2 regions of the Stenotrophomonas sp. 107298_Sma genome follow, and region 2 is predicted to be linked to the other one. Evidence: riboswitches for the same ligand, from Rfam matches in the RefSeq annotation. Region 2 holds a riboswitch; the other holds the start of a gene.
The links. A riboswitch is a leader RNA that binds a small molecule or an ion and turns the genes downstream of it on or off. The one in region 2 is predicted to bind cobalamin.
Positions count from the first base shown of each region.

Region 1 (10,942 bases), 280 kb from region 2:
GTCGTTGTCGCTGGCGCACGGTTGGGACCGCACCTGGGCGCGCGCAGCACGCCTGGCGATGCGGCAGGGCGATACCGCGCTGGCGCGCGAATATCTGGCAGGACTGCGTGCGCTCAATCCGGGCTGGGTGAAGCAGGAACTGACGTTGCCGTTGTATGCGCCGTTGCAGGGTGATGCGGTGGTGGCGCCGTGGCGGTGACGCACCGCGGGGTCAGATCGTGCCGACCAAGGTCGGCACCCACCAGAGCAGTTCAATCGGCTGCGGCGTTGATCAATAGATCGGCGTCACTTTCATCTGCGGCAGCGGGCGCGGCGCGCCATCGGTGAGGTCCGGGCCCAGGTCGTCCCAGCTGCGTCCCTGCTCGACCATCAATCCCCACAGCTGCTGCGAGGCCAGCCGCTTGTCTTCCGAGCCCAGCTTGTACGACGGCGGCGTCGGCTGGCCGCTGGCAACCATCGCGTACGCTGCACGGTAGGCCAGTACCTGCTGCGCCGGGTCATCGGTACGCGCCACTTCCAGCGTGTAGCGCTGGTAGGCCGAGGCCAGGTTGCGCCAGCGGATCCAGTAGTGGTTCTCGAACGAGAACGAACAGAACCGTGCACCGGCCAGGCTGCCCTTGTCGGCGATGCGGGTCAGCACCTCCTGCGGCATGTCCAGGTTCATGCCGCCCTCGTCGCCCTGCAGGCTGACGTGCACGATGCGGTCGCGGTAGCCCGGTGCACGCGCCTGCAGCAGGTCGCGCCAGTTCTGCATGGTCGCCACCACCGCGAACAGGAAACGGCCCAGCTCCGCAGCGGCCAGCGGTGTGGCGATCGACTGGTAGGTCCGCTGCCAACCGTGGCGGTTCTCGGTGGGCAGGAACACGGCGTGTTCCAGCGCCTGGCGGCCACTGCTGCCGTGGCTCATCTCTTCGGCATGCTGCGGGTAGACCAGATTGATGGCGAAGGTCGGCCAGCGCGGCAACGCGGCATCGAACAGGTGGATCGGGAAGTTGCTGCTGATGCCACCATCGGAGAACCAGCAGATCCGGAACGCGGTGATCACCGGGCCGCAGGTCTGCCCGGCACTGGTCAGCCCTTCCATGCTGTCGGCCACGTTCTGCCCGCCCTCATCTGCAGCCGTCGACGTCGGCTCGCAGCGACGTTCGCGACGCGAGGGCTCATGCAGCGGCACCGCGCTGATCAGCAGCGGGAAGCTGAGGCTCATGCGCGTGGCCACCAGTACCGGCAGCGACGCGCCCTGCGGCAGATGGTAGTAGTTGCGGCCTTCAACCTCGCGCGGTGGGCCGGCACGGTCGACCATCCACTGCACCACACTGGCCGGAAACAGCTGTTCGAACTCCTCGCGCAGGAACCAGAACTGCGCCCCACCCAACGGCAGCGTGCGCGGTTCGTTATGCGACACGCAGGTGGTGATCATCTGCAGGCTGATCGCATGCGGGCTGTCCGGCTCACCGGCATAGCGCGGCGCATCGTGCAGGTCGGCGAAGGTGAGCGGTGCATCCAGCGGCTTGCCTGACAACTGCTGCAGGCACTCGTGCAGCCACTCGGTCAATGCCGGATTGCGCGCGTCGCGGCCGAGGCCGCTGCACAGGCCCAGCAGATTGCGCCGCGCCACCCGCGCCACCCGCAGCGCGGCGCCGGCCACGCCGGCACCATAAGCGCACAGCAGCGACGGCAGCAGCGTGGCGGCCACGCCGCTCCAGCCACCGCCCCACCAGCCCAGGCCCAACAGCAGCGCCAGCGACACCAACACCTCCAGTGGCGCGATCTCGAACACGGCAACGGCCAGGCACAGCAGCTTGTGCGGCAGGCGGGCATTACCGGTCAGCACCACCAGCAGCCGATACGCCGCACGAGCGCCTCGCGCTGGCTGGAACAGGCTGTAGATGAAGCCGCGCCGCGACAGCTGCGCCGACACCGCCGATAACCCGCTGTAGCCTGCGTCGCCGGACAGGTGTTCACCCGCCTGCTGCCGACGATCACCGCACGCCGCTGCCGCTGCCACCGCCGCGGCGATGGCGCCGGCCGAGGTGCCGCCGATGCTCTTGAAGCGATATTCGCGGGCCAGCGCCAGTACCGCATTGGGGTACACGATGCCGCTGGTGATGCCACCTTTCATGACCAGATCGCAGTACTTCGCCGCCACGAGCCACCTCCCGTCTGTCGGTGCCCAGTATGGCAAGAGGCGCTCTCACAGCCTGAGAAACGAGCCACAGCCCTGCACTTTCATTGGGCCTTGACCATTGCCGCCAACGCGTCCACCGTGGGCATGCCGAAGGTATCCCTGCCGTGGCGTTGATGGCGGCAGGGATTTAAACGGGAATCCGGTGAAGGCGCCTTGCGCGCCCATTCCGGAGCTGCCCCGCAGCGGTGAATGGAAACGAATCCTGCCAACAGCACTGGGCTCGCGCCTGGGAAGCGGCAGGTAGTAGGTGGGCTGCGGCCCGTGTCCATCAGCCCGAATACCGGCCCCGGCCAGGGGACACGACCGTCCCCTGACTCGACCTGGAATCTCCGCGGGGAGGTTGCCGGGGCCGTCGTCGTCCTGCGCGTGCAGGCGATGCCGCCGCGCGCGTCCTTTTCACGGTATCCGGCCAGACCTGTTCACCCACGCGCTGATGCATGGGCCACCGCCGTTGCCGGCGGTCCATGCGGTACCTGACGATGACCGAGCTCCAACGCCCCACCCTGACCCTGCCCGCCGACGGCAAGCGCCTGCTGCTGCATTCGTGCTGCGCGCCCTGTTCGGGCGAAGTAATGGAGGCGATCACCGCCTCCGGGATCGACTACGCGATCTTCTTCTACAACCCCAACATCCATCCGGTGAAGGAATACGAACTGCGAAAGCAGGAAAACATCCGCTTCGCCGAACAGCACAACATTCCATTCATCGACTGCGACTACGACACGGACAACTGGTTCAGTCGTGCACGCGGCATGGAGAACGAGCCCGAGCGTGGTATCCGCTGCACGATGTGCTTCGACATGCGTTTCGAGCGCACCGCGCTGTATGCGCACGAGCACGGCTACGACACCATCAGTTCGTCGCTGGGCATTTCGCGCTGGAAGAACATGACGCAGATCAACGACTGTGGCATCCGCGCTGCATCCCGCTATGAAGGCCTGCAGTACTGGGATTACAACTGGCGCAAGGGCGGCGGCGCCAGCCGCATGGTAGAGATCAGCAAGCGCGAGCAGTTCTACCAGCAGGAATACTGCGGCTGCGTGTACTCGCTGCGCGATGCCAACCGCCACCGCCGCGAGAACGGCCGCGAACGGATCAAGATCGGCCTGCTGTACTACGGGCAGGACGCTGAGACGCCGCAGGGCGATTGACGTGTGGGCATGGGGCGGCCACGCTGGTCGCCCCTTCTGTTGTACCGGAACTGCCATGACCGCCCTGCCCGCCGATGTCGCCCTGCTGGTGATCGACCTGCAGCCGGACTTCATGCCCGGCGGTGCGCTGGCCTGCGATCAGGGCGATGCGCTGGTGGCACCGATTGCTGATCTGCTGGCGCAGCGCCGCTACGGCACCGTGGTGGCGACACAGGACTGGCACCCGGCCGACCATGCCTCGTTTGCCAGCCAGCATCCCGGCCAGCGCCCGTTCGAAACCATCCTGCTGCACGCGCAGCCGCAGACCCTGTGGCCGGACCACTGCGTGCAGGGCAGCGCGGGTGCCGCCTTGCACCCGGATGTGGACTGGACCGTGGCCGACCTTATCCTGCGCAAGGGCACCCGCCAGCAAGTGGATTCGTACAGTGCCTTCCGCGAGAACCACGGGCCCGACGGTACTCGTCCCGCCACCGGCCTGGCCGGTTGGCTGCACGAGCGTGGCATCCGCGAGGTGCACGTGTGCGGCCTGGCCCGCGACTACTGCGTGCTGTGGAGCGCGCAGGACGCGGTGAAGTCCGGCTTCCGGGTGAAATTCCTGTGGGAGCTGACCAAGCCGGTGACCGAAGCCAACGACGCGATGGTGCGCGAGGCGCTGGGCAAGGCGGGGATCGCGATTCTGTAGTTTCGACCCGGAAGGGACCGACGGTAGTGCCGGCCGCTGGCCGGCATCTGCACAGGTTCCGTGGCTGCCGGCCAGCGGCCGGCACTACCGGAGCCCGCATGTGCAGGCATTCTTGTCGGATCTACCTGAACACCACCGTGCGGTGCCCGTTGAGCAGGATGCGGTGCTCCACATGCCGGCGCACGGCGCGTGCCAGCACCAGCGATTCAGTATCGCTGCCCAGCCGCACCAGTTCGCGCGGTGCCATCGCGTGGTCCACGCGGGCCACGTCCTGTTCGATGATCGGGCCTTCGTCCAGATCCTCGGTGACGTAGTGCGCGGTGGCGCCGATGATCTTGACGCCGCGCGCGTGCGCCTGGTGGTACGGCTGCGCACCCTTGAAGCTGGGCAGGAAGCTGTGGTGGATGTTGATCGCACGACCGGCCAGGGCGCGGCACAGCGTGGGTGACAGGATCTGCATGTAGCGCGCCAGCACTACCAGGTCGATGCGCTCGCGTTCGACCAGGTCGATGATCTGCTGCTCCTGCACCGCACGCGTATCGGCGGTCACCGGCAGGTGATGGAACGGCACCTGGTAGGACGCGGCCAGCGCTGCGAAGTCGGCATGGTTGGACGCCACCGCCGCGATGTCGACCTTCAGCTGGCCGCTGTGGGCGCGGAACAGCAGGTCGTTGAGGCAGTGCCCCTGCTTGCTGACCAGCACCAGCAATCGTGCGCGGCGTCGGCCATCGTGCAGTTGCCAGTCCATGCCGAAGCCGGCGGCGAGCGTAGCCATGGCGGCGTGTACGGTCTCCAACGGCAGGCTGGCATCGCGGTCGAAGTGCACGCGCAGGAAGAAGCGGCCGCTTTCCTCGTCGCCGAACTGCTGGGCGTCGAGGATGTTGCAGCCGTGGTCGAACAACAGGCCGGACACGCGGTAGACGATGCCGGTACGGTCGGGGCAGGACAGGGTGAGGATGGAATCGGGGCGCATCTTCCGAGTGTAGGGCAGCGACATGCCTGCCGGATCGATGGTCACCGATGCAACCGACCTGCTTGGTTCAGTCCCAAGCGATACTTGGGTTTCTCCATGGCAAGCTGGTCGGTCATGAACCTGTTGCAACTGATCCGCAGCTTCACCCGCACCGCAGAGACCGGCAGCATTGCCGCTGCGGCCCGCATCCTTGGCATCAGCGCCACCGCAGTCGGCCAGAACATCAACCGGCTGGAGGCGCATCTGGGCGTACGGTTGCTGAACCGAAGTACGCGCCAGCTGGCCCTCAGCGAGGCCGGCGCGCTGTACCTGGCGCAGGTGCGCCACATCGAAGCCGACCTGGCACGCGCGCAGGCGATGGTCACCTCCGGTGACATCGAACCGGCCGGACCGCTGCGCATCGCCAGCAGCAGCGCGTTCGGTCGCCACGTGCTTGCGCCGTTGCTGCCTTCGCTGCAGCAGCGCTACCCGCAGCTGCAGCTGGAGCTGCGGCTGACCGACCGCGCCGTGCAGCATGGTCCGGAGGCGGTGGATGCCAGCATCCGCATCGGTGCGCAGCTGGAGGACGGCGTGGTCGCGCGGCAACTGGCGCGCGTGCCCTTCGTGTTCTGTGCCTCACCGGCCTATCTGAAGGCACATGGCACGCCGCAGCTACCCTCCGACCTGAGCGGCCATCGCGGTCTGCTGCACCGCTTTCCCACCGACGGCCGGCCGCTGCGCTGGGGCCTGCTGAAGGATGGCCAGCGCGTGGGCACCGCGCTGCCGCCGAGCATGGTCTGCGATGACATCGACGCGTTGGCGACGCTGGCGGCGGCCGGTGCCGGCATCACCCGGCTGGCTGCGTTCGTGGCCGAGCCGTACCTGCGCGATGGCCGCCTGCAGGCGGTGTTCGGCGCCGATACCGCGTGGCGACCGGAGCCGATGGAAGTCTATTTCTGCGTCAGCGACCGTCGCGACTTCACCGCCAAGATCCGCGCGCTGTTCGAGCACCTGCAGGCTGGCATCGCGCCGGCCTGGCGGGTGTGACGGGGAAGAGCGGAGGGCCTTCGCGGTCAGAAACTCTCCTTCAGGCTCATCAGGTGAGCACTGGCCTCTGCCCATCCTGTCAGGGTGCGCAGGCGCAGCCCATTCCTGAAAACATGGAATACCGGAGTTTCATGGACATCCAGTTCTTTCCAGCCCGCGGGCCCCGCTTGGAGCAACATGGGATGAGAGGGATTGCTTCTGTTCCACTCGCTGACACCTGGCTGCGGCCATGCAGGAGATCGACGCACGACAAAGCGCACGCTGGATCGAATCCATGTCCATTCTGGTTCGTTCATGATCACGTGCATCGCGCGTCGCGAGGGAGCGCATGCCGGACTGACATAGGCGACCACCTCCAATCCCTCCCTGTACGTCCACCCCCGCCATTCCAGCTTTCCACTCGCAAGAGGGTGGAGAACGCCCTGCTGGCCAGGCGCGTTCCGCTCTATCTCGGGAAGTTCATCTACACGCAATGACGCCATCTCACGCAGCTCATTGGCCTCAGCAAAATGTCGAACCTGCACCAGAACCGCGTGCATTTTCCGGTGCGTTGTCTCTGTGGCAATACCTCTCCGCCCCAGTTCCGCATGAATGCATCGGACCTTGCCAAGCCATTTCTCGTCTCCAACGTACATTGAGATGTAGAAGCTGGCGCGGAACGCGGCCTCAAGGTCCAGATCGCTCAAACTGCCGCAACCATCCCCTGATGGTCTGGAAGACTCCCATGACGAATAGCCATCCACCAGCTTCTCGACTCGGTCTGAAGCGCCAGCGGCCAACATCTCCCGGTCCATTTCACGCAGTTGAGCGTCTACTGGAGTTGCTGCCCACGTACTTGTGGGCAGCAGCAAACACCAAAGCAGCATGCGACCAATCATGCGATCAGCAACTCGACATGCAGATGCTGCTCATGGAGGTTGAACAGGTCGCACGCCCTGAACAGGCGTAGCCCGGATAATCTTCGAATACCGGGTTTGGATTGGCCGACTGCACGACCACATGATCCGCTTCCGACTCCTGCCGCAATCCCGGGATGTGCACAATTGTGCGCTGTGCCCCGAAGAGTGACAGGAGCCGATAGGCTTCACCTGCACTCAGTTCGGAGACGATGGGCTCGTAGCTGAAGCTGGCCAGTCCCCGATCTCCAAACACCAGCGAATCGACAAACTGCTTGCGCGCAAGGGGTGAAAGCAACATCAGTGGGGATTCGGGAGAGAGCTCGATCATGTGAAGATCAAGCCGCCCCCGCGAGTTCACAGGGGCGTGCATGAGCGAGACATTCTCCGCCCCGGTGACACTCGCCACGTCATCACCTGCGACGGCAGGCATTGATAGAGGCAGTGAGAAAGCCGAGAGCAGAACAACCAGCATCATGGGTTTCATTGCGTTTCTCCATTGGCTGCACAACCGTGTGTGCAGCTCAACGTTGCAATGTCCGCACCCAGCGCAATGAGGTGTCATTCACATAAAGTGGTATCCGCAATCATTCCTAGTTCGTTGCGACAGGCTATGCCGCAACTCGCCGCCGCGTAGATCCCCTGCATCCTGAAGCGTCACAATGCGCTCGCAGATTGCGTCAGCGCGCCTTGAACACACCGCGCGCATCGCGTGGCTCACAGCGCAGGTACTGGGGCGCAGCGTCCACGCTGTCGCGCAATGCTGCGGCAGCGTGCCACGGCCAACGCGGGTCGTAGAGGATGCCGCGCGCCAGGGCCACGGCATCGGCGTGGCGGTGGCGCAGAATCGACTCGGCCTGTTCCGGTTCGGTGATCATGCCCACCGCGATCACCGGCATGCGCACCTTGGCCTTGATCGCCGCGGCGAACGGCACCTGGTAACCGGGGCCGACGGTGATCTTCTGGCGCTCGTCCAGGCCACCGCTGGAGACATGCAGGAAGTTGCAGCCGCGCGCGTCCAGCACCTGGGCCAGCGCCTCGCTCTGCACCAGGTCCCAGCCGCCATCGACCCAATCGCTGGCAGAGATGCGCACGCCCACGGCGACCTTGTCGGACACCACCGCACGCACCGCGTCGAACACTTCCACCAGCAGGCGCAGGCGGTTCGGCAGCGAGCCGCCGTAGCCATCGGTGCGGCGGTTGCTCAGCGGCGACAGGAACTGGTGCAGCAGGTAACCGTGCGCGGCGTGCAGCTCGATCAGCTCGAAGCCCAGGCGCTCGGCGCGCACCGCACTGGCGGCGAAGGCGGCGATGACTTCGGCGATGCCGGCTTCGTCCAGCTCCTGCGGTGCCGGATCGGTGGCATGGAACGGAAGTGGCGACGGTGCCAGCGTGGCCCAGCCACGCGCATCGTCGGCCGGCAACTGGCCACCGCCGTCCCACGGACGCTTCACCGAGGCCTTGCGGCCGGCGTGGCCCAACTGGATGCCCAGCGGCATCGGCGACCAGCGGCGGACGCTGACCAGCACCTGCGCCAGCGCGGCCTCGGTGCCATCGTCCCACAGGCCCAGGTCGGCCCAGCTGATGCGGCCGCGCGGCTCGACGGCAGTGGCTTCCAGGATCAGCAGGCCGGCGCCGGACTGCGCCAGGTTGCCCAGGTGCATGGCATGCCAGTCGCTGGCGCGGCCGTCTTCGGCGGAGTACTGGCACATCGGCGCGATGACGATGCGGTTGGACAGGGTCAGGGGGCCGAACGAGATCGGCGAAAACAGCTGGGTCACGGCGAGGCGGGGGAGAAGCGGATGGGGGGGCGTATTGCACCGCCGCACGGCCTGCGAATCAACCGTCTGGATGGATCGCTGTTTCGTGGGAAGGCGCAGACGCTGGGTCAGCGCACCCAGCCGGCCAGCGCCTCGGCGCAGTCGCGCTCGTCCTTGAACTGCAGCAGGTCGTCGGCGCGGGTGCGGCCACGGTTCAGCGCGGCTACCGGCAGCCCCGCCTTGGCTGCGGCCTGCACGAAGCGGAAACCGGAATAGACCATCAGCGAGGAACCCACCACCAGCACCGCGTCGGCCTGCTGCAGGTGATCGTGCACCGCCGCCACGCGTTCACGCGGCACGTTTTCGCCGAAGAACACCACGTCCGGCTTCAACACGCCGCTGCAGTGCGGGCACTCGGGCACCACAAACGTGGAGAAATCGGTCTCCAGGTCGGCGTCGCCATCCGGGGCGATGCCGGCCTCCAGCGCGTCCCAGCCGGGGTTGGCGTCCAGCAGGCGCTGTTGGAATTCCTCACGGCCACTGCGGCGCTCGCAGCCCATGCAGCGCACCAGATCCAGACGGCCGTGCAGGTCGATGACGTTGTGGCTGCCGGCACGCTGGTGCAGGCCGTCCACATTCTGCGTCAGCAGCACCTGCAGCGTGCCGCGCGCTTCCAGCGCGGCCAGGGCCTGGTGGGTGCCGTTGGGCTGGGCCAGGCCGAAGCGCGGCCAACCCAGCAGGCTGCGCGCCCAGTAGCGCTGGCGGGTGGCCGCCTCGCCCATGAAGGCCTGGTAAGTCACCGGCGGCGTGCGTTTCCACTGGCCATCGGTATCCCGGTAATCGGGAATGCCCGAAGCGGTACTGCAACCAGCGCCGGTCAGTACGAACAGGCGCTGGGCGCGGTCGATGAAGTCGGTCAGTGGCGGGGTCATGGCTGCCAGATGGGGGCGCGGCGGCGCCCCCGCAAGCGCAGGTTCAGCCGGCGGATCAGGCTGCCGGCAGCGGCGGAACCGCGATCGGATGGCCTTCCTCGTCCAGCGCGATCATCACGAAGTGGCCGCGGGTGCACAGCTTGCGCTCGCCGCTGTGCAGGTCTTCGGCGACCAGTTCCACCTCCACCTTCATCGAGCTGCGGCCGACTTCGACGATGCGGCCGATGGTTTCCACCATCTGGCCGATGCGGATCGGCAGCTTGAAGTCGACCTGGTCGCTTCGCGCGGTCACCACGGTGCGGCGCGAGTAGCGGGCGGCCGCCAGGAACGCGGCCTTGTCCATCCACGCCAGCGCCTGGCCACCGAACAGGGTGCCAAGGTGGTTGGTGTGGTTGGGGAAGACGATTTCGGCCATGCGCACTTCGGTGGGCGGCACGGTCTCGGGGATCGGGGTCATGGGGGTGCTTCGGTGTGGGGTGCTGCGGATTCTAAGCGACCGGCGTGATGGCCATCGGAATGCACGTGCAACGGTCACCCGGCAGCGGCGCCTGCGCAGGCCGCGCCTGTGGCAGGCGTTACACTGCGCCACGCCCACTGCCAGGACTGCCCATGCCCGCCACTTCCGACCTGCTGGCCTTTGCGCTGGTCTCGCTGGCCATGGTGCTCACGCCCGGGCCGAACATGATCTACGTGATCTCGCGCTCGATCTGCCAGGGGCCGGTGGCAGGCCTGATCTCGCTGGGCGGGGTGGCGCTGGGCTTCGTGTTCTACATGCTGTGCGCGGCACTGGGCATCACCGCCTTGCTGATGACCGTACCGTTCGCCTACGACGCGCTGCGCATCGGTGGCGCGCTGTACCTGCTGTACCTGGCCTGGCAGGCGCTCAAGCCCGGCGGCCGCTCGCCGTTCGCGGTACGCGAGCTTCCACAGGACAGCCCGCGCAAGCTGTTCACGATGGGCTTCCTGACCAATCTATTGAACCCCAAGGTGGCGGTGATGTACCTGTCGCTGCTGCCGCAGTTCCTGCACCCGGACAGCGAAGGCAGCGTGTTGATGCAATCGGTGGTGCTGGGCTCCACCCAGATCGCGGTGAGTGTGACCGTGAACGGCATCATCGCGGTGACCGCGGGCAGCATTGCCGGCTTCCTCGCCGCGCGCCCGACCTGGCAGGTGGTGCAACGCTGGCTGATGGGCACGGTGCTGGCCGGGCTGGCGGTGCGCATGGCGGTGGAAGGGCGGCGGTAAGACATACGGTAGCGCCGGGCCATGCCCGGCGAGCGCGCAGCGCGGCCGACGTTGTCCGTCGTGCCGGACAGTTTCCGCCGAGCATGGCC
Region 1 is NZ_CM151094.1:265,374-276,315, reverse strand. It holds gene ACZK2G_RS01270 (DUF1028 domain-containing protein) at 1-199, shown strand, start outside; gene ACZK2G_RS01265 (RpoH suppressor) at 272-2,122, opposite strand; cobalamin riboswitch at 2,277-2,491, shown strand; gene ACZK2G_RS01260 (epoxyqueuosine reductase QueH) at 2,653-3,339, shown strand; gene pncA (bifunctional nicotinamidase/pyrazinamidase) at 3,395-4,021, shown strand; gene purU (formyltetrahydrofolate deformylase) at 4,143-4,994, opposite strand; gene ACZK2G_RS01245 (LysR family transcriptional regulator) at 5,109-6,020, shown strand; gene ACZK2G_RS01240 (hypothetical protein) at 6,047-6,802, opposite strand; gene ACZK2G_RS01235 (hypothetical protein) at 6,903-7,403, opposite strand; gene ACZK2G_RS01230 (NADH:flavin oxidoreductase/NADH oxidase) at 7,597-8,697, opposite strand; gene ACZK2G_RS01225 (NAD-dependent protein deacetylase) at 8,805-9,608, opposite strand; gene ACZK2G_RS01220 (acyl-CoA thioesterase) at 9,664-10,065, opposite strand; gene ACZK2G_RS01215 (LysE family translocator) at 10,218-10,853, shown strand.
Region 1: another riboswitch for cobalamin. It lies ahead of ACZK2G_RS01260 (epoxyqueuosine reductase QueH); the one in region 2 lies ahead of btuB (TonB-dependent vitamin B12 receptor).

Region 2 (10,942 bases):
CGCGCACGCGCTGCTGCTGCCGTTGCTGCCGAGGTAACAGCCCGCCCCTGACGGTGGGTGCCGACCGTTGGCCGGCACGCCTTCCCATCACACCCGGCCGAACACCAGCGCCGCGTTGGTGCCACCGAAGCCGAAGCTGTTGGACATCACCGTATCCAGCTTCTGCTCGCGGCTCTCGCGCAGGATCGGGAAGCTTTCCACCTTCGGGTCCAGCTCGCCGATGTTGGCCGAACCAGCCACGAAGCCATCACGCATCATCAGCAGGCAGTAGATCGCCTCGTGCACGCTGGCCGCACCCAGCGAATGGCCGGACAGCGCCTTGGTCGAGGACAGCGGCGGCACCGCATCGCCGAACACTTCGCGGATCGCGTTGAGCTCGGTGACGTCGCCCAGCGGCGTGGAGGTGCCGTGGGTGTTGAGGTAGTCCAGCGGACGATCCACGCCCTGCAGCGCCATCTTCATGCAGCGCACCGCGCCTTCACCGGACGGCGCCACCATGTCCGCGCCGTCGGAGGTCACGCCATAGCCGATCAGCTCGGCATGGATGTGCGCGCCGCGCGCAACGGCGTGGTCGTAATCCTCCAGCACCAGCATGCCGCCGCCACCGGCGATGACGAAGCCATCGCGGTCCTTGTCGTACGGACGCGAGGCGCTGGCCGGGGTTTCGTTGAAGCTGGTCGACAGCGCGCCCATCGCATCGAACATCACGCTCATCGACCAGTGCAGGTCTTCGCCACCACCGGCGAACATGATGTCCTGCGCGCCGTGGCGGATCATGTCCGCGGCGGCGCCGATGCAGTGCGCCGAGGTCGCGCAGGCAGCCGACAGCGAGTAGCTGACGCCCTTGATCTGGTAGGCGGTGGCCAGGCAGGCCGAGACCGTCGAGCACATCGTGCGCGGCACCATGTACGGGCCGACCTTGCGCACACCGCGTTCGCGCAGCAGGTCGACTGCGCCGATCTGCCATTCGCTGGAGCCACCACCGGAACCGGCGATCAGGCCGGTACGCAGGTTGCTGACCTGCTCGGGGCTGAGCCCGGCATCGGCGATGGCATCGCGCATGGACAGGTAGGCAAAGGCCGCCGCATCGCTCATGAAGCGCTTCTGCTTGCGGTCGATCAGCGCGTCCAGGTCGAGGTCGACGCGGCCGCCGACCTGGCTGCGCAGGCCCGCGTCGGCGTGGTCGGACAATGCCGTGATGCCGGAGCGCCCTTCGCGCAGCGCATTCGAAACGGTATCCAGATCATTGCCGAGGCAGGACGTGATGCCCATGCCAGTGATGACGACGCGACGCATCAGAAGCTCCCGGTTTCAGTGAACAGGCCGACGCGCAGATCGCGCGCGCTGTAGATTTCGCGGTCATCCACGTACATGCGGGCGTCCGACTGAGCCATCACCAGCTTGCGGTTGATGACCCGGCTGATGTCGATCTCGTAACGCACGAGCTTAGCGTCCGGCAGCACCTGGCCGGTGAACTTCACCTCGCCGCAGCCCAGTGCGCGGCCCTTGCCGGGGGCGCCCAGCCAGGTCAGGAAGAAGCCGGTCAGCTGCCACATGGCATCCAGGCCCAGGCAACCAGGCATCACCGGGTCGCCGATGAAGTGGCAACCGAAGAACCAGAGGTCGGGGCGGATATCCAGTTCGGCGCGTACCATGCCCTTGCCATGCGGTCCGCCGTCCTCGCGGATTTCGGTGATGCGGTCGAACATCAGCATCGGATCGTTGGGCAAACGGCCGGCAGCGGCGCCGAACAGTTCACCGCGTGCGCTGGCCAGCAGCTGTTCGCGGTTGAACGCGTGGAGACGGGTCATGAAGCACAATCCTGGAAGCGAAGAACAGGGAAACAAGCGCCCGAGAATGCCCGTGGAAACTGCGCCGATCAAACATTTCAACCGTACGCAACCGTAGTGTTTTCAAGGGAATACGCGCATCCTGTTGATGTGCAACGACCATACCTGTGCGTGTGGTCGGTTCAGCCTGCCTCCGCCCTTTACGCCTGACATGACCCGACTGCGCAAGATCATCCACGTCGACATGGACGCCTTCTACGCGTCGGTGGAGCAGCGCGACGATCCGTCACTGCGCGGCAAGCCGGTGGTCGTGGCATGGCGTGGCGCGCGTTCGGTGGTGTGCGCGGCGTCCTACGAGGCGCGCGTGTTCGGCGTGCGCTCGGCGATGCCGGCCGTGCGTGCCGAGCGCCTGTGTCCGGATGCGATCTTCGTACCGCCGGACTTCGCACGTTACAAAGCGGTGTCACAGCAGGTGCGCGGGATCTTCCTGCGCCACACCGACCTGGTCGAGCCGTTGTCGCTGGACGAGGCCTACCTCGATGTGACCGAACCGAAGAGTGGCATCGAACTGGCCACCGACATTGCCCGCACCATCCGTGCGCAGATCCGCGAGGAGACGAACCTGACCGCTTCAGCCGGGATCGCGCCAAACAAGTTCCTGGCCAAGATCGCCTCGGACTGGCGCAAGCCAGATGGCCAGTTCGTGATTCCGCCGCAGCGGGTGGATGCCTTCCTGCTGCCGTTGCCGGTGAACCGGGTGCCCGGCGTCGGCAAGGTGATGGAAGGAAAACTTGCCGCGCGTGGCATCGTCACCTGCGGCGACCTGCGGCAGTGGGCACTGATCGATCTGGAAGAGGCGTTCGGCAGCTTCGGCCGCAGCCTGTACAACCGCGCACGCGGTGTCGATGAACGGCCGGTGGAGCCGGACCAGCAGGTGCAGTCGATCTCTTCCGAGGACACCTTCGCCGAGGACCTGCCTCTGGAAGACCTGGGTGAGGCGATCGTGCAGCTGGCAGAGAAAACCTGGAACGCCACGCGCAAGACCGAACGTGTCGGCCACACTGTGGTACTGAAACTGAAGACCGCACAGTTCCGCATCCTCACCCGCAGCTTCACCCCGGACCGCCCGCCGGAATCGATGGAAGAACTGCGCGACATCGCTTTGGCCCTGCGCGCCCGCGTCGACCTGCCGGCCGAGACCCGCTATCGGCTGGTCGGCGTCGGGCTTGGTGGGTTCCGCGAAAAGGAGCCGGTGGTGCAGGGGGAGTTGTTCGAGCACGACATGAACAATCCCACAGATACCTAATCATCAAACAGTGGGGTCAGAGCCCGTTGCGCAGCAGCGGGATCCGACCCCGTGCCGACCAACGGTCGGCACCCACCACCAGCAGCAGGTTCCGACAGATAGCGGGAAACTGTCGAAGGCGGGGTGGGTCCGGTTGCGGGGGCGTGAGCGCCATGGATGGCGCGACCGAGCCTCCATGGACGGATTCACGGCGTCCCCCGCAACCGGACCCACCTCGCCATCCCACGGATAGCCAGCTGCTGCTGTTGCTTCGGCTGTTGCTGTTGCATTGAGCGGGTGCAGGGCGCAGCCCTGCAAAAGAAACTCCTACTTCATGGCCACTGCATCTCGCCCTTGGCCACCTTCGCACTCAACTCCAGCGACTCCACGCCTGCCAGCTTCGGATAGCGCGACTGCATCGCCTTCACCAGCGCCGCACTGTCCTTCGCCTTCGCCGCCTCAACATCGAACGCACGAATGTAGTCTGCGGTGAAGCGCAGCGCACTGGCATCCAGTGCTGCACCCGGCGCGTAATGCCCCGGCACCACCACCTTCGGCTTCAGTGCCTGCAGCCGCTGCAGGGTCTGCAGCCAGTCGGTGTGCGACTTCGGCGTCTGCGTGTCGGCCATCCACACGTGCTCGCCCGCCACCACCGGAATGCCACCGACGATCGCGCGCAGCGACGGCACCCACAGCACCGTGCGATCCGGGGTCGGGCCATCCAGGCCGATCAGCGGCAGGCGCTGGCCTTCCAGCTGCAGGGCATCGCCGTCCAGCACCTGTGGCACCACGATGCGCACGGGCACGTCGGTGCCCATCTTCGGTCCCCAGTAGGCCAGCTTGCCGGCCTGGGTCTGCTGGATGTGGGCGACGGTCGGCGCAGTGGCGACGATGCGTGCCTGCGGGAACGCGTCCTGCAGGGTGGCCAGGCCGAAGTAGTAATCCGGATCGCCGTGGCTGATGTAGATCGTGGTCAGCTGCTTGCCGCTGGCGCGGATCAGCTCGACCAGCTTGCGCGCGTCGCTGGCACCAAACTGCGCATTGACCAGGATCGCGTCGTGGCGGCCTTCGATCAGCACCGAGGACACCGAGAACATCGCCTGCGGGCCGGGATGGAAGGTCTGCAGGTGCAGCTGGGATTTCGTCGCCATGGCCGGCGCCGCGGTGGCCGGTGCGGCCAGCAACGGAGCGCTGGCGAAGGTGGCGGCAAGGGCGAGGGGAAGCAGCAGGGCAGCGGTACGCATGGGAATTCCTTGTGGCGGATGGCGAGCCGAGCGTGGGCGCGGCTCTACAGGTGGGTAGCGCCGGGCCATGCCCGGCGGCCTGGCATCAATACGCCGCGGTGATGATCTGCTTCGGATAAGCGTGCGCTTCCAGCTCAGCAACGAACGCGGCGCCGTAGTCGGCGTAGCTGATGCGGCTGTGGCCGCTTGCATCAGCGAGGAAGGCCTTGGCCTGCACGCGGTACTGACCGCGCTCTTCACCCGGGCCGATTTCGGCGGCCGGCGAGAAGAAGGTCCAGTCCAGGTCGTCCACCGCCTGCAGGCGGTTGAACGCCTCACGGTGGGCCAGTGCGTAAGGCTTGTAGGCCTCCGGGAAGGTGGGGGTATCGACCAGCTGCACGCCGGGTGCGACTTCCAGGCTGCCGGCACCGCCGACCACCACCAGGCGCGGCACGCCGGCCTTGCGTGCGGCGGCAGCCAGCTGCGCGGCGACCTCGCCGACGCGGCCGATGTCATCGCCCGGGCGCGGGCCGTAGGCACTGGCCAGCACGTCGTGGCCGGTGATGGCGGCAACCAGCGCGTCCTGGTCATCCAGCGAAGCGATCACCGGGTGGGCGCCGGCCAGTTCAGCCGGGAGGTCCTGTGCGCTGCGCACGATGACGGTGAGTTCGTGGCCGCGGGCCAGCGCGTGGCGGGCAATCTGGCGGCCGATGTTGCCGGTGGAACCAACGAGGGCGATCTTCATGGCAGGACTCCGTGGAGCGGTGTGGGGTGGGAATGGGGCCACTCTAGGCCGCTGCAGTCGCTCGAAAAACAGCGTATAACGCGCTTGTTTGTTGCATGGATCGAGCATATGGACCGAATGACCGCCATGACCGTGTTCGTCGAGGTGGCCGAGCGCGGCAGCCTGACGGCCGCTGCTGAAGTGCTGGACATGTCGCGGGCGATGGTCAGCCGCTACCTGGCCGAGGTCGAGGGCTGGCTGGGTGCGCGCCTGCTGCACCGGACCACGCGCCGGGTCAGCCTGACCGGACCCGGCGAGTCGGCGCTGTTGCGCTTCCGGCAGATGCTGGCGATCGGCGAAGAACTGCAGGGCGAGCTGGCCAGTGATGATCCCGAGCCGCACGGCACGCTGCGGGTGACCGCCAGCGTCTCATTCGGGCAGAGTCACCTGGCACGGGCCGTGGCCGGCTTCGTCGCGCGCCATCCAGCGGCACGCATCGAGCTGCTGCTGGTCGACCGCACCGTGAACCTCGTGGAGGAGCGGGTGGACCTCGCAGTACGCATCGCGCGCCAGATCGATCCCAGCCTGATCGCACGGCGGTTGGCCATCTGCCGCTCGGTGCTGTGCGCGACGCCGTCCTACCTGCAGGCGCGTGGCACACCGACCGCGCCCGAGCACCTGGCCGCACACAACTGCCTGACCCATCACTACGTGGGCAAGAGCCTGTGGCAGCTGCACCGCGATGGGCGTTCGCTGTCGGTGGCGGTGGGCGGCAACATCAGCGCCAATGAGGCTTCGCTGCTGCTGGAGGCGGTGCGGGCCGGTGCCGGCATCGCCATGCTGCCGACCTACCAGGTGGCGCCGCTGCTGCGCAGTGGCGAACTGATCGAACTGCTGCCCGAATTCAGCCTGGACGAACTCGGCATTCATGCGGTGTACGCGTCACGGCGCCAGCAGCCCGCTATCATGCGGCGATTCCTGGACTTCTTGGCCGAGTGCTTCGCCAGCCCGGCCTTCCAGGATCTGGATTGGCGCCCACCGGGCAAGGAGAACACATGAACCATGGACAGGCCTTGATCGACCACAACCGTGCTGCCTGGGACCGCCAGGCCAGCGAAGTGCGCGAATGGTCGCGCCCGGTGGAAAGCTCAACGATTGCTGCCGCGCGCGAGGGCCGCTGGCAGGTACATCTGACCCCGCGCGCGCTGCCGCTGGACTGGTTGGGTGATGTGCGCGGCCGTCGCATCCTGTGCCTGGCGTCGGCCGGTGGCCAGCAGGCGCCAGTGCTGGCCGCGGCCGGTGCCGAGGTCACCGTGTTCGACCTGTCCGATGGGCAGCTGGAACAGGACCGCGCGGTCGCCGCGCGCGATGGCCTGCAGCTGCGCACCGTGCAGGGTGACATGCGCGATCTGCACGTGTTCGCCAACGACAGTTTCGATGTGGTGTTCCACCCGATCTCGAACCTGTACGTGCCCGATGTGCGCCCGGTGTGGACCGAATGCCGGCGCGTGCTGGCGCGCGATGGCATGCTGATGGCCAGCTTCTACAACCCGGTGCTGTTCGTCGGCGCGCGCGATCCGCAGCTGGATGCACAAGGCCTGATCCGGCCGCAGTACGCCATTCCCTATTCGGACCTGGAAGACCTGGCACCGGCCGAGCGCGAGGCGAAGCTGGCCCGTGGTGACGCGCTGACCTTCGGCCACAGCCTGACCGAACTGATCGGCGGCCAGCTCGATGCCGGCTTCGTCATCGATCGCTTCATGGAAGACTGGCAGCCGCAGCCGCGCTTCCTGATCGACCGCTATCTGCCCACCTTCCTGGCGACCCGCGCACGCCGGATCGGCTGAGGCGGAACTGCCAAAAAGGGGCGACGTACAATGGACGGCCCCACGTCATGCAGGTGCCGTTCCTTGTCGTATCCTTATCCGCTGGTCGTGTTCGACCTCGATGGCACGCTGGTCGACAGCGCCGCCGATATCGCCGAAGCACTGAACCGCACGCTGGAAGACATCGGCGTTGCGCGCGTGCCGGAGGCTACCGTGCTGGGCTGGATCGGCGACGGAGTGCGCCGCCTGGTGGAGCAGGCCGTGCATGCGGCCGGCCGCGAGGTCGACATGAGCGAGGTGATGCCAGTGTTCATGGTGCACTACCGCGAATGCCTGCTGCGCAGCCCGCGCCTGTTCGATGGCGTTGCTGAAGCGCTGGCGAAGCTGCGTGAACGCAATGTGCCGCTGGCGATCTGCACCAACAAGCCCGAAGCACTGGTGCCACCGCTGCTGCAGCACCTGGGCATCGGTGATGCGTTCGCGCTGATACTGGGCGGCGATTCGCTGCCGCAGCGCAAGCCCAGTGGTGAACCGCTGCGGCACATCGCCGCGCACTTCGGCTTGGCCGTGGGGCAGTGCCTGATGGTGGGTGATTCGCTGACCGACTACCGCGCCGCCGAAGATGCCGGCATGCCGATCGCGCTGGTGCGCTACGGCTACCCGCGCGGCCTGGACCTGGCCACTGCGCATGCGGTGGCGGTGATCGACGACCTGCGTGAACTGCCGGGGTTGCAGGGCTGATTCAACGGATAACGCCGGTCGCCGGGCGGTAACCCGGGCCGACGCAATGGGTAGTGCCGGCCAGCGGCCGGCACTACCATGAACGTTGCGCTCACTTCGGCTGGTAACGCACGCTCAACTGGTACTCGCGACCGGGCTGGTTGAACCACGCCACGGTCTCGTAGCTGCGGTCGAACACGTTGGCGGCACGCGCCAGCAGCGACCACGATGGCGTCAGCGCGTACTCGGCGCGCAGGTCCAGCGTGCCGTAGCCGCCAACCTTCACTCTGTTCGCCGCGTCGTCATAGCGCTTGCCCGCACCCTGCACGGTCAGGCCGGCGCGGAAATCGCCGAAGCGGCGGTCGATGTCCAGGCGTGCGGTCTGTTGCGCGCGGCGTGGCAGCCAGTTGTCGAACTGGGTGCTGCCGTGGGTGCGGTTGCGCGGGTCGGTGTAGCTCAGCTGCGCATTGATGTCGAAACCGGCCAGCAGCACGCCACCGGTCAGTTCGGCGCCACGGATGCGCGCCTTCTCCACCTGCTGCATTTTCATCGTGAATGCATCGTAGGTGATCAGATCATCGATGCGCGTTTCGTACACGTCCAGGCCCCAATGCCAGCCCTGGCCCTGCTGCGAAACACCGAGGTTGGCGCTCTTGGACTTTTCCGGGTTCAACGTCGGCACGCCGCTCCACGGGTCGTACAGGTCGCTGAAGGTCGGTGCCTTGAACGCCGTGCCGTAGCTGGCATTGACGCGCAGGCCGTGGCCCAGTTCCATGGCCCAGCCAACGCTGCCGGTGGCGTGATTGCCGAACTGCTGGTTGTCGTCGTTGCGTGCGCTGGCCTGCAGCTGATGGCGGCCGAAGCGGCCCTGGTACTGCACGAACACGCCGGTGTTGCGGCGGCTGTCGACGAGGTAGCCGGCACTGCTGCCATCCAGGTTGTCTTCGCTCCAGTCCACGCCGGCACTCAGCAGCTGGCCCTCGGCCAGGCCGAAATCACCCTGCAGCGAGGCGCTGTTGCGATGGGTCTGCGCACTGCCGAACACACCCGGTGCGCCGAAGTTGTCTGACTCGTTGTCGCTGCGGCCGACATTGGCGGTGAATGCCAGGCGTTCGGACGGGGTGTAGCGCACCTTGCCGGCCAGCACCTGCTGGCGGGTTTCGGAGTAGTTGTAGTAACCGTCGTAGTGGTTCTTGCCGTCGGCGCGCAGTGCGCTGCCTTCCACGGTCCACTGGTCATTGAAGCTGTAGCCACCGCGCAGGCTCTTGGACAGGTTGCGGTAACCGTCGCGGTCGTGTTCGTCGGCAAAGCAGCCGGCGAACAGCGTAGCCGAGCCGCGGCAGGCATCAATGCCGTCGGAGTGCTGGTAGGCGATGTCGGCGCCGAACCAGCCGCGCTCGGTACCACCGCCGATGCCGCCGCTGGCTTCGCGCAGGCCGTTGCTGCCGCCACCGAGCTGGAAGTGCGGGGCGAAGTCGCCCTGGTTGCGGCGGGTGAAGATCTGGATCACGCCGCCGATGGCATCGGCACCGTACAGGCTTGACTGCGGGCCGCGTACGATTTCGACGCGTTCGATCTGCGCCAGTGGCAGGTCCTGGTACATGGCCAGGCCGAGGTCGGCACTGTTGATGCGCACGCCATCGACCAGCACCACGGTGTGGCCCGAGTTGGTGCCGCGCAGGAACAGCGAGCTCTGCTTGCCGAGGCCGCCGGAGTTGGTCAGGTTGATGCCGGCACGGCCGCGCAGCAGTTCCTGCAGCGAGGTGGCCTGGCTGGATTCGATCTGCGCGCGGTCGATCACCTGCGCCGGCGCGATGCTGTCCGGCAGGGCGATGGGGGTGCGGGTGGCGGTGACCAGGATCTGGTCGAGCGCGGTGGTGTCATCGGCGGCCTGGGCCAGCGCGGGCAGGGCGGCCAGCACGGCCAGGGACAGCATTCGGGACTGCAGCTTCATGGGGGACTCCAGGTGCCACGCACGCCCGCGTGGCGAAGGGGAGGAGCCGCGAAGGCTGGCACGCGCCGATGCCGCAGCACAGGCCGCGTCATCCAGCGCCATGCCCACCGCATCGCGACCTGAGGCTTCCGGGCCGGTCTCCGGGCTTGCCGCCAGGTGGCGCGAGGCCACCGTCCAGGCGCCTTCCCATGCCTGCGGCACAGTGGCGGTCTTGCCTGGAACTGACGTGCTTACCGTTGCGGGGGCAGCGCCGGCATGGCGTGGAATCACGCGTCACCGGCTTCCCGTTTCAACCTGCCGGCCATGGCTGCAGGTCACCTGGAAGTGCGCGCAGTCTACGGCATCGCAGGCAGCGCGTAGCGTCGAGCTTGCTCGACTGCCCTTAGAATGGCCCCTCAGATCCCGTGGTGCAGTTGCCGATGTCCGCCCGTTTTCCGTTGTACCTGCGTCGCCCGCATGGGACGCACGCATGATCCTCGACCTGGTCCGCCACGCCGGCAATGGTCGCGATGAATTCCTTGATGGCCGCAGCGATCCGCCGCAGCTGGCCCGCCTGCCACAGGAACTGGTCGAGGCCTACGGCGGGCTTCCCTGGGAGCGGGTGATCAGCTCGCCGCGGCTGCGCTCGCTGCACACTGCCATGGCACTGGCCACCCCGCGCGGGCTGGACGTGGACGCGGACGAGGAATGGGAAGAACTGGATTTCGGTGATTGGGACGGGCAGTCGCTGTTCGACCTGCCGGAGGATGCACTGGCGGCCTTCCACGCAGATCCGCATGCGTACCCACCGCCGAACGGTGAAAGCTGGGGCCACTTTGAGCGGCGCATCGCGCGCGCGCTGGATCGCCTGCTCGATGATGACGATCCGGTGCCGACGCTGGTGGTCAGCCATGGCGGCCCGCTGCGCATGGTGCTGTCGCAGGTCTGTGGCCTGCCGATGTCGCTGTGCTGGGCCTTGCGCATCGACCACGGCACCCGCCTGCGGGTGAGGCTGGAACGCGGTGAGGTAAGTGTGGTGGGCGAGCTGCTGGAGCTGCAGCAGCCCTGAGCCCACTCGCCGGGCATGGCCCGGCGCTACCGATCCCGCATCACAGTGGTAGTGCCGGCCGCTGGCCGGCATCCCCAGGAACGCGGAGGCTTCAATCCTCGTCGGCGCTCTCGGCCACGCTGTCTTCCGCGTCATCATCGGTGTCGAAGCGCTGCTCATGCACCGGGCCCGAGGCCGGGCCGGCCGCTTTCAACGGATGTGCGGCAATGCGCGCCTCATAGTCCTGCACCAGCGCCTCGCGCTGCGGCTCGCTCAGTTCCTGCCAATGGCAGTCCAGCAGTGCGCCTTCCAGCGAGTACAGCAGGTTCAGGCTGGGCTTGAAGCCTGCGCGCTTGACCTTGACGAAGGCGCCCACGGCACCAATCGCAGCCA
Region 2 is NZ_CM151094.1:544,071-555,012, forward strand. It holds gene ACZK2G_RS02535 (HAD family hydrolase) at 1-37, shown strand, start outside; gene fabB (beta-ketoacyl-ACP synthase I) at 88-1,296, opposite strand; gene fabA (3-hydroxyacyl-[acyl-carrier-protein] dehydratase FabA) at 1,296-1,811, opposite strand; gene dinB (DNA polymerase IV) at 2,002-3,096, shown strand; gene ACZK2G_RS02555 (MBL fold metallo-hydrolase) at 3,408-4,319, opposite strand; gene ACZK2G_RS02560 (NAD(P)-dependent oxidoreductase) at 4,405-5,043, opposite strand; gene ACZK2G_RS02565 (LysR family transcriptional regulator) at 5,152-6,081, shown strand; gene ACZK2G_RS02570 (class I SAM-dependent methyltransferase) at 6,078-6,869, shown strand; gene gph (phosphoglycolate phosphatase) at 6,933-7,589, shown strand; gene btuB (TonB-dependent vitamin B12 receptor) at 7,681-9,522, opposite strand; cobalamin riboswitch at 9,637-9,859, opposite strand; gene ACZK2G_RS02585 (histidine phosphatase family protein) at 9,992-10,570, shown strand; gene ACZK2G_RS02590 (TfoX/Sxy family protein) at 10,662-10,942, opposite strand, start outside.